One region of the Aminobacter sp. Y103A genome, then DNA from elsewhere that is predicted to be linked to it. Evidence: riboswitches for the same ligand, from Rfam matches in the RefSeq annotation. Region 1 holds a riboswitch; the other holds the start of a gene.
What was found. A riboswitch is a leader RNA that binds a small molecule or an ion and turns the genes downstream of it on or off. The one in region 1 is predicted to bind cobalamin.

Region 2: another riboswitch for cobalamin. It lies ahead of metE (5-methyltetrahydropteroyltriglutamate--homocysteine S-methyltransferase); the one in region 1 lies ahead of Amn_RS22690 (ABC transporter substrate-binding protein).

The regions. Positions count from the first base shown of each region.
Region 1 covers NZ_AP017986.1:4,636,919-4,641,514, reverse strand. The annotation lists gene Amn_RS22695 (nucleotidyltransferase family protein) at 1-1,166, shown strand, start outside; cobalamin riboswitch at 1,287-1,476, shown strand; gene Amn_RS22690 (ABC transporter substrate-binding protein) at 1,745-2,794, shown strand; gene Amn_RS22685 (FecCD family ABC transporter permease) at 2,856-3,959, shown strand; gene Amn_RS22680 (ABC transporter ATP-binding protein) at 3,956-4,596, shown strand, end outside.
Region 2 covers NZ_AP017986.1:1,223,305-1,227,900, reverse strand. The annotation lists gene Amn_RS06000 (cytochrome P450 family protein) at 1-411, shown strand, start outside; partial or broken gene Amn_RS05995 (cytochrome P450) at 378-668, shown strand; cobalamin riboswitch at 945-1,144, shown strand; gene metE (5-methyltetrahydropteroyltriglutamate--homocysteine S-methyltransferase) at 1,261-3,591, shown strand; gene Amn_RS05985 (DUF982 domain-containing protein) at 4,299-4,478, opposite strand.

The sequences.
Region 1 (4,596 bases):
GGGCCATCGTCGCGGCCGGCGTGCCGATCATGCTGCTCAAGGGCGCGAGCCGCATCGCGGTGGAGCCGGCGGCACAGCGCGGCCGGGTGGCGCACGACATCGACATCCTTGTGCACCCCGAGCACATGGTGGCCGCCTTCGACATGCTGCGTCATGGCGACTGGCAGGTGTCGACAGGGGTCAGTCCCCAATATCTCAAGCCGCGGTTAGCTGCGGTGCGGTCGATGAATTTCTTCAAGGGCAGCTATGGCGACATCGATCTGCACCAGGTCGCTTATGACTGGTCGCAGGCAGATGAGGCGGACGACGCTGCGGTTTGGCAGCGCGCCACGCCGGCCTCCTTCACCAGTCTCGACGTGCTGGTCCCTTCGACCGCCGACCGGGTGACGCTGGCGATCGGCCATGGCGGCCTCGACGCTCATACCCACAGCGACTGGCTGGTCGACACAGCCTCGGCGATCCGCGCCGGCGGCGTCGACTGGGCCGTGCTTTGCGACGTCGTCGCCCGCAGGCACCTTGCCGTGCCGACGGCGGTGGCGCTGAGCTATCTGAAAGCAGAGATGTCGGTGCCGGTTCCCGACGATGTGCTGGAGCAGGTGGTCGACATGGCCGATCGCGCCGGCGCCGCCCGTATCGCTGCCTTGCTGCAGGCCAAGCCGCGGACCGACTTCAAGGGTCTGACCTGGCTGTCACGCGGTGTCGCCAAGCAGTTGCGCATGCGCAAGAAACGCGCTGTCCGTGAGCGCGAGCTGCCCGGCGTCGTCTGGCATGGTCGGCGCACACAGGCGGGCGATGGTGCGGGGCAGGTCACCCCGGCACTGGCGCAGCAGGTGCCGTTGCCGCCGGCGGCAGTTGGCGGTGCGCCTGCCGAGATCGACATTGTCGTGCGGCTGGACGTGCCGCCGGTGCGCCGTCGCATCGAGATGGAGCTGAATGGCGGCGAATGCCATTTCGCGCGGCTGCGCTATCGCAAGCTGGGTAAATCAGGCGGCCGGCTGACCTTGCGGTTTCGCGGTACCATCCGGCCAGACCAGGCGGATGGCGCGTTGGTGCTGTCGGCGCGGCCGTCGCGACAGTTCCGCGCGTGGGAGCATGAGCAGACGGTCGCCACCTATGGTGCGGTGCCGTTCCAGATCGTCTCGGTGACCGTTTCGCCGGCTCGCTAAGCCGGAGAACAGTTTGCGCTGCCTGCAGTTCCGCGCAACCTGGTCTCAGCATCGTCGCGGCTCAGGCAAATGCCGCCCTGTATAGTCCCGGATGGCAACTTGACTTTACCTTGGCCGTCGATAGGTTGGCGCCGTCATGGTCTTCCGCCGCGAGGTGGAAGCTAAGAGGGAATCCGGTGCGAAACCGGAGCTGTCCCGCAACTGTAAGCGGTGAGCCTATTGCCCCTGTGTCACTGGCATTCGTGCCGGGAAGACGGGCGACAAGGCTAGGACCCGCGAGCCAGGAGACCTGCCTGACAGAGTGAGATTCCGTGGTCGGGGTGTGCCACAGGAATGCCGGTTCCCGTCCGGAAGCCCGTTTGCGGCTTTCGCCAGGTCTGCATTTCCGCATCCCCGCCAGGGCAGTCAGAGGTTGGCGCGGCGATGTCGGGAAGAACGGTTTCCCCAGAATATCGAAAGTTTGGGCAGACGCATTCGTCGCCTGCTGCCGTGGCATCGCGCCTCTACCTATTGTCCCGGACGCCTTCCGGGCATGGCAACGCCAGGCGTTGCGCACCCCTTTCAAGCAAGGAGAGATCATGAACATCAGACATTGGATCCTTTGGCTCGGGCTCGCCGCGGCATCCGCCATTGGCCTTGCGCCGGCGGCCGCGGATAGCTTCACGGACGATGCCGGCCGAACGGTCGAGCTGGAACTGCCGATCAAGCGGGCGGTGATCTTCAACCGCTACGCGGTCGAGTTCGCCCGCGCCATTGGCGCCATCGACAAGGTCGTTGGCGTCGATGCCAGCACGATGCGGGATCCGACCTACTGGCCGCAGTTCAAGGAAGCCGACATTGTCGGCCAAGGCCAGACGCAGCCCAATTACGAGGCGATCGTTGCGCTCAAGCCGGACTTGGTCATCATCCCTCGCAACGGCGTCTATGAGGAGGCAGCCAAGCAGCTCGAAGCCTTCGACATTCCGGTGCTGGTCGTCACCGCCTGGGACACGCTGCAGCATGTCGAAAACGTCACATTGTTCGGCAAGCTGTTCGACGAGAAGGAAAAGGCCGATGCGCTGAACGCCTACTACACCAAGTACATGGACCTGCTGGCCGAGCGTCTGAAGGGCGTCGAGCGTAAGAAGGTTTATCTTGAAGAGGTCCGTGATCTCGTGACCGTCACGCCCGGCTCAGGCTGGCACGACATGATCGAGGCCGGCGGCGGCACCAATGTCTTCGGCGACATCGACATCAAGAAGGAGCCGTCGTCGCGCGGCAACGAAAACAGCTTCACCGTCGATCCCGAGGAGATCATCGCGCGCAAGCCCGACCTGGTGATCAAGCTGCAGCCCGGCTCCTACCAGACCATCCCGGAGGCAAAATTCGCCGAGAGCTGGAGGGCGATCGTCGCGCGCGAGGAAATATCAGGCACGCCGGCAGGGCAGGCGGGCGATGTCCGCCTGATCAACTACTACCTCGCCGGCGGCTCGTCCAAGGTCACCGGCGCGCTGCAGGTCGCCAAGTGGCTCTATCCCGACCTCTTCACCGACGTCGATCCCGAGGCTGCGATGAAGGAATGGATCGAGATCTACCAGGGGCTGCCGTTCCAGGGCGGCATGACCTACCAGGGCACAGCCTCCAACTGATCGACCAGCACGCCGCCGCCCGTCAGGCGGCGGCGTACCCTCTCAATCCGGAGCCTAGACCATGGACATCGCAAGCAGTGCCGGTTTGGCGCGTGGCCAATCCGACGGCATTTCCAGCCTCTACCACCGAGCCGGCTATCGCAAGGCGGCTGTCATCTTGTGGTCGCTGCTTGTGCTGCTGCTCGTCGCCGGCGGCGTTGCCATCGTCGGCATCGCCGAGACGGGGCTGGTGACGCTGCTCATGGTCATCCTGCAAAAGGTCTCGTTCGGTCATTTCGTCGCCGAGGTCGATCCGCAGCAGGCGCGGGTGCTCGTTCATCTGCGCCTGCCGCGCGTCGTCATGGCCATGGTAGCCGGTGGGTCACTGGCATTCGCCGGTGTTTTGATGCAGGCGATCACCCGCAATCCGCTGGTTAGCCCCTACACGATCGGCGTGTCCTCGGCGGCGGCCTTCGGTGCCTCGATCGCCATCATGTTCGGCATAGGCTTCAGCGCCGCCGGGCTCTATTTCGTGCCGCTGACGGCATTTCTGTTCGCGCTCGGCTGCGCCGTGCTGGTGTTCTCCATGGCCTGGCTGCGCGGCATGGGGGCACAGACGATGGTGTTGACCGGCATTGCCCTGATGTACCTGTTCAGCGCCATGACCGCAGCCGTGCAGTTCGTCGCCACCCAGGAGCAACTGGCCCGGGTCGTGCACTGGACGTTCGGCAGCCTGAACGGCATCGGCTGGGATGCGGTTGCCGTCTCTGGTGCGGCACTGCTGGTCGCCCTGCCGCTGGCGCAGTCGCGGGCCTGGCAATTCAACGCGTTGACGAGCGCCGGCGACGACGTTTCGCGTTCGCTCGGCATCAATGTCGCGCTGCTGCGCGGCATCGCCGTCGTGCTGTCGGTGGTGGTCTCGGCGGTGGTCATCAGCTTCACCGGCGTGATCGGCTTTGTCGGGTTGATCGGGCCGCATGTCGCCCGGCTGTTGATCGGCAGCGACCATCGCCATCTCATCCCGTTTTCGGCGATCTGCGGCGCCATGCTGCTGCTTCTGGCCGACACTGTCGGGCGCATGGCGTTCAGCCCGACAGTCATTCCGGTCGGCATCGTCGTCGCCTTCGTCGGCGTGCCGCTGTTCCTGCACCTGATCCTGTCCAGGCGCTCGGAGTATTTTTCATGAGCGACTATCTTTCCGTCGACAAGGTCAGCTTCGGTTATGGCAGCCGCCCCGTGCTGCGCGAGGTCTCGGTCGGGCTGACGAAGGGCGACATACTCGGCCTCATCGGCCCCAATGGTGCCGGCAAGTCGACCCTGGTGCGGACCGTGCTCGGCCTTGCCACGCCGTCGTCGGGGCGGATCCTGCTCGACGGCCACGACATCCGCGCAATGTCGCCCAAAGTCCGCGCCCGCCGGATCGCCTATGTGCCGCAATCCTCGCCGCTCAGCTTTCCAGCGACGGTGTTCGAGACCTGCCTGCTCGGTCGCACACCGCATATGGGGGCGAGCCCGAGCCGTGGTGATCTCGCCGTCGTCGAGGACATGCTCAGGCGGCTGCGACTCGAGGATTTCGCCTTCCGTCCGATGTCGGAGCTCAGCGGCGGCGAACGCCAGCGTGTGATGCTTGCGCGTGCCCTGGCGCAGGAGACCGAGGTGCTGGTGCTCGACGAGCCGACGAGCGCGCTCGACATCGGCAACCAGCTATTCACCCTGCGCGTGGTGGCCGAGATCGCGCGCGAACGAGGTGTGACGGCACTGGTCGCCATTCATGACCTGTCGCTCGCCGCCCGCTTTTCCGACAGCCTGCTCCTGCTCGACAA
Region 2 (4,596 bases), 2.2 Mb from region 1:
TGGTCACAGGCGATCGAGGAGATCCTGCGCTGGGGCAGCTCAGCGGCCAATCTGCCGTTCCGCTATGCCACCCAGGACGTGGAGATCGACGGATGCCTGGTCCGCCGCGGCGATGCCGTCCTGATGGCGTTCCACGCGGCGAACCGGGACGAAAAGGCCTTCGGTCCCGGCGCCAACAGGTTCGATGTCACCCGGCGGCACAACCCGCATTTGTCATTCGGCGAGGGGCCGCATTCCTGCCTGGGCGCTGCGCTGGCGCGCCTGGAATTGCGCTGCGCCTTCCCCGCGCTGTTCGGGCGGCTGGAGGATCTGGCGCTGGCCATCGCCGCGGAGGACGTCGTCTACATGCCGTCTTACGTCATTCGCTGCCCGCAGCGCCTGCCGGTCAGCTTCCGCCCTTCCGTCGCTTAGAGAGTGCGGCATTCACCCCGGATTCGGTGATTCTCGGTTCGCCGGGGTGGCTGGTCTCGCACGAGGGGGGCGAGCATGCCCGGTTACGCACGATCGTGGCGCCGGCCTTCAGCAATCGCAGGGTGAAGCTGCTCGCGCAGCAGGTCGAGGCGATCGCCACGCAGTTGTTCGAGACGCTGACGGCCCAGCCCCAACCCGCCGACCTGCAGCGCCACCTCTCCTTTCCGCTACCGGGCGTGGTCATCAGCGCGCTGATGGCGAATGCGCAAGCACGCTGAGCAAAGCCGAGCGGGGAACAACTACCGGGATTCCCGGCTGACCGTGACGACCTGGCCCGACTTTACGCCCTTGAGCCCGGCGACCTCGATCTGATCCGGCGTCGCCGATGGGGACAAGGATCTCTCCGAGCCTGCACTGATAAGAGGCGGCATCGTAAGCGGCTTTGGGCGAAAGAGACCGATCAGCGCAAGGGCATTATTCGCATCATCACATAAACATCTCGTTATATGTATTGACAAGGAGCGAAGCTGCTGTGATTGTGCGCATGTCGTGGTTCTCCGCGCGGCACTGCTGTAGCGGAGCTAAGAGGGAAGCCGGTGCGATGCCGGCGCTGCCCCCGCAACTGTTAGCGGCGAGCCAAGCCCATTGGTGTCACTGAGGCGAACGGCCTCGGGAAGACGGGCAGAGGCTTTGACCCGCGAGCCAGGAGACCTGCCACGACGAACAACGTCCACGGGCGGGGTGTCTCGGTGGCCGCGGTAGCCTGGCTTCGTGCCGCCTGCTCGCGCGTTCCTTGTCCCCACGCCCCAACCATCGGGGTATGGCATGACTGTCTCTCAACAAATTCCAGTGGCAACGCTCGGCGTGCCGCGTATCGGTCGACGGCGGGAACTCAAATTCGCGCTTGAAAGCTACTGGTCCGGAAAATCTCCCGCTGCCGACCTGCTCACGACGGCGAAGGCGCTACGCGCCGCCAGCTGGAGGGAGCAGCACGACCACGGCGTGTCGAAAATCCCGTCCAACGATTTCTCGCTTTATGACCATGTGCTCGACACCGTCGCCATGGTCGGCGCCGTGCCGGCACGATACACCTGGACTGACGGCGAGGTCCCACTCGATACCTATTTCGCCATGGCGCGCGGCAACCAAGGTCAGGCCGCTGATTGTGGACATGCCGGTGACGAGCATGCGGCCAACGGGCATGGCCTTGCCGCGATGGAAATGACCAAATGGTTCGACACCAACTATCACTACATTGTGCCGGAACTTACGGACGATCAGAGCTTTGCCCTCTCGTCGGCGAAACCGGTCGATCATTTCCTCGAGGCCAAGGCGCTCGGCATCCACACGCGCCCGGTCCTGCTTGGACCGGTTACCTTTCTCAAGTTGGCGAAGTCACCTGAGGAAGGTTTCAACCCTATCGCGCTCCTGCCACGGCTGCTGCCCGTCTACGAGGAGCTCCTGCGGAGGCTGAAGCTCGCGGGAGCCGATTGGGTGCAGATCGATGAGCCGGCGCTCGTGGTCGATCTGGTTCCCAACGAACGGGATGCGCTCCAATTCGCCTACTGCCGGCTGTCAAAAGCAGCACCGGAGTTGAAGATCATGGTCGCTACCTATTTCGGATCGCTGGGAGACAATCTCGAGACCGCGATTTCTCTGCCCGTGGCGGGACTGCACGTCGATCTCGTGCGCGCTCCAGAGCAGTTGGAGACCGTCGGCCGGCTCGCGCGGAAGGACCTTGTGCTCTCGCTCGGGCTGATCGACGGCCGCAACGTCTGGCGCGCGAACCTGCCTGCCATACTTGACCGCATCAAGCCGATCGTCGCCGGCTGGCCGCTGGACCGCGTGGAGATCGCCCCGTCCTGCTCGATGCTGCATGTGCCGATCGACCTGGACATGGAGACGGCACTCGATGCGGACGTGAAATCGTGGCTCGCCTTCGCGGCGCAAAAAACCGACCAGCTGGTCGTGCTCGCCCGTGCCCTGGCCGAAGGCCGGGACGCGGTCGCCGCCGAACTAGAGGCGTCGGCTGAGGCTGCCGCCGCTCGCGCGACATCCGCTAAGGTGCATGATCCGCTCGTCGAAGGTCGGGTCGCCAGCATCAAGGTCGCCATGACGCGCCGGAAGAGCGCATTCGCCGTGCGCTCCAAGCTTCAGGGCGACACGTTTGGCTTGCCATCCTTCCCCACCACGACGATCGGCTCCTTCCCGCAAACAGCCGAGGTTCGCAAGGCGCGGGCAGCCCATGCCAAGGGCGAGCTGAGTTACGTCGACTATGAGGCCTTCCTGAAAAGAGAGATAGAAGCCGCCGTTCGCTGGCAAGAAGAGATCGGACTCGACGTGCTGGTCCACGGCGAATTCGAGCGCAACGATATGGTGCAGTATTTCGCCGAGCAGCTCCGCGGCTTTGCCTTCACGCAGCATGGGTGGGTGCAGAGCTATGGCTCGCGCTTTGTGCGACCCCCGATCATCATTGGCGATGTGTCGCGACAAAATCCGATGACACTACACTGGTGGCGATACGCCCAGTCGCTGACGCCAAAGCCGGTGAAGGGCATGCTTACCGGCCCGGTGACGATCCTCAACTGGTCCTTCGTCCGAGACGACCTTCCGCGCTCAGCCGTCTGCCGCCAAGTCGCGCTCGCCATTCGCGATGAAGTGAGCGACCTCGAAAAGGCCGGCGCCAGGATGATCCAGATCGACGAAGCCGCACTGCGCGAGGGCTTGCCGCTGCGCGAGGCCGAGTGGCAGGCCTATCTCGACTGGGCCGTCGAATGCTTCCGGCTGGCTTCAACGGCCGTCGGCGATGCGACCCAGATCCACACCCATATGTGCTACTCCGAGTTCGGCGATATCGTGGACGCGATTGCCGCAATGGATGCCGATGTGATCTCCATTGAAACCTCGCGCTCGCAGATGGAACTGCTCGATACGCTTCGAACCTTCAAGTATCCGAACGAGATCGGTCCTGGCGTCTATGACATTCACTCGCCGAGGGTCCCGGAAGTGGGCGAGATTTCCAACCTCATCATGCTTGCGCGCGAGCGATTGTCGGATGGCCAACTGTGGGTGAATCCCGACTGCGGTCTCAAAACGCGCAGATGGGAGGAGGTCCGCCCTGCCCTGATGAACATGGTGGCTGCAGCACGCGCAATTCGGGAAAAAGCGCAGACCGCGTAGGGCTCGGTGCCCCTCGCCGGCGGTGAGCGGCAACGCCACACCCGCGCGACCGAGGGGAGTCTATCCGGCGCACCCAAAAAATCGTGCTGCCGGTGACGAAGCGCCTCGGCAAGCTTGGCCTGGCCGCGGCCCTTGTTACGGCGCGTCGAAGTCAGCTTTCCAGACGCCGCCGTTGGCTGGCGATCGAAGGAGGCTTGGCCTCAAATGAGCCGGCCAGAAACGAGGCGGCTCACCGCCAGCCAGTTTCGGATTATTCCGTATTGGGATAATCCAGTATCACTATCGTCTCCCAACCTTGATCGCCGAAACCCCGGTGCCGACCATGGGGAGAAACATCGGCGATCACGCACCCCGGTCCCGGAGCGCGTTCCGGAAGACCGGATGCAGGGCTGGGGGAAGGTTCAAACGGCACTTCCGGAGACTGCTGAAGCGGCATCGACGCTCTGCCATCTGCAGCGGGCCAATTCCCGCTCGATGGCTCCGTCTGCCTCTGGCTGCAATCACCATCACCGCGACGGCGAAGCCGAGCGGCCGCAGCTGGCTGGCGGACCCCTTATGTTTTGATGGTCAACATACGGCGCCGGACCAGGAAAGCCGCCGCGGAAAGTGCGGTGTTGGCTTGCTCCTGGCGGAGCCGGCAGGGGTGTTCGGACCGCGCCCAATTGCGATGCGCAGATGGCCGAAATTCATGAGCGGCGTCCTAAATCTCAATCGCCGCGTAGAATGCGTGCTTCGAGCGCGGCCGCGACGAAAGCTCGTCGAGCAGCTGGTGGATGGGTCTTACCGCGTAACACCTGCAGACAGGTGTCCATCGCTATCCTGCGTTTATCGGTCTCATGATGCAGATCCCGCAGCAAGATAGCGGCCGCGTCGTTGACGTCGAACACGACACGCTCCGAGCCGCGGCGGCTAAGCTGAACTACGACTGGCCTCTCAAATCTGATCAACCCGGTCATCCCCTCCTCCACAGCCACTACTCGGCAAACAGCGCGGGCCGCATTTTCT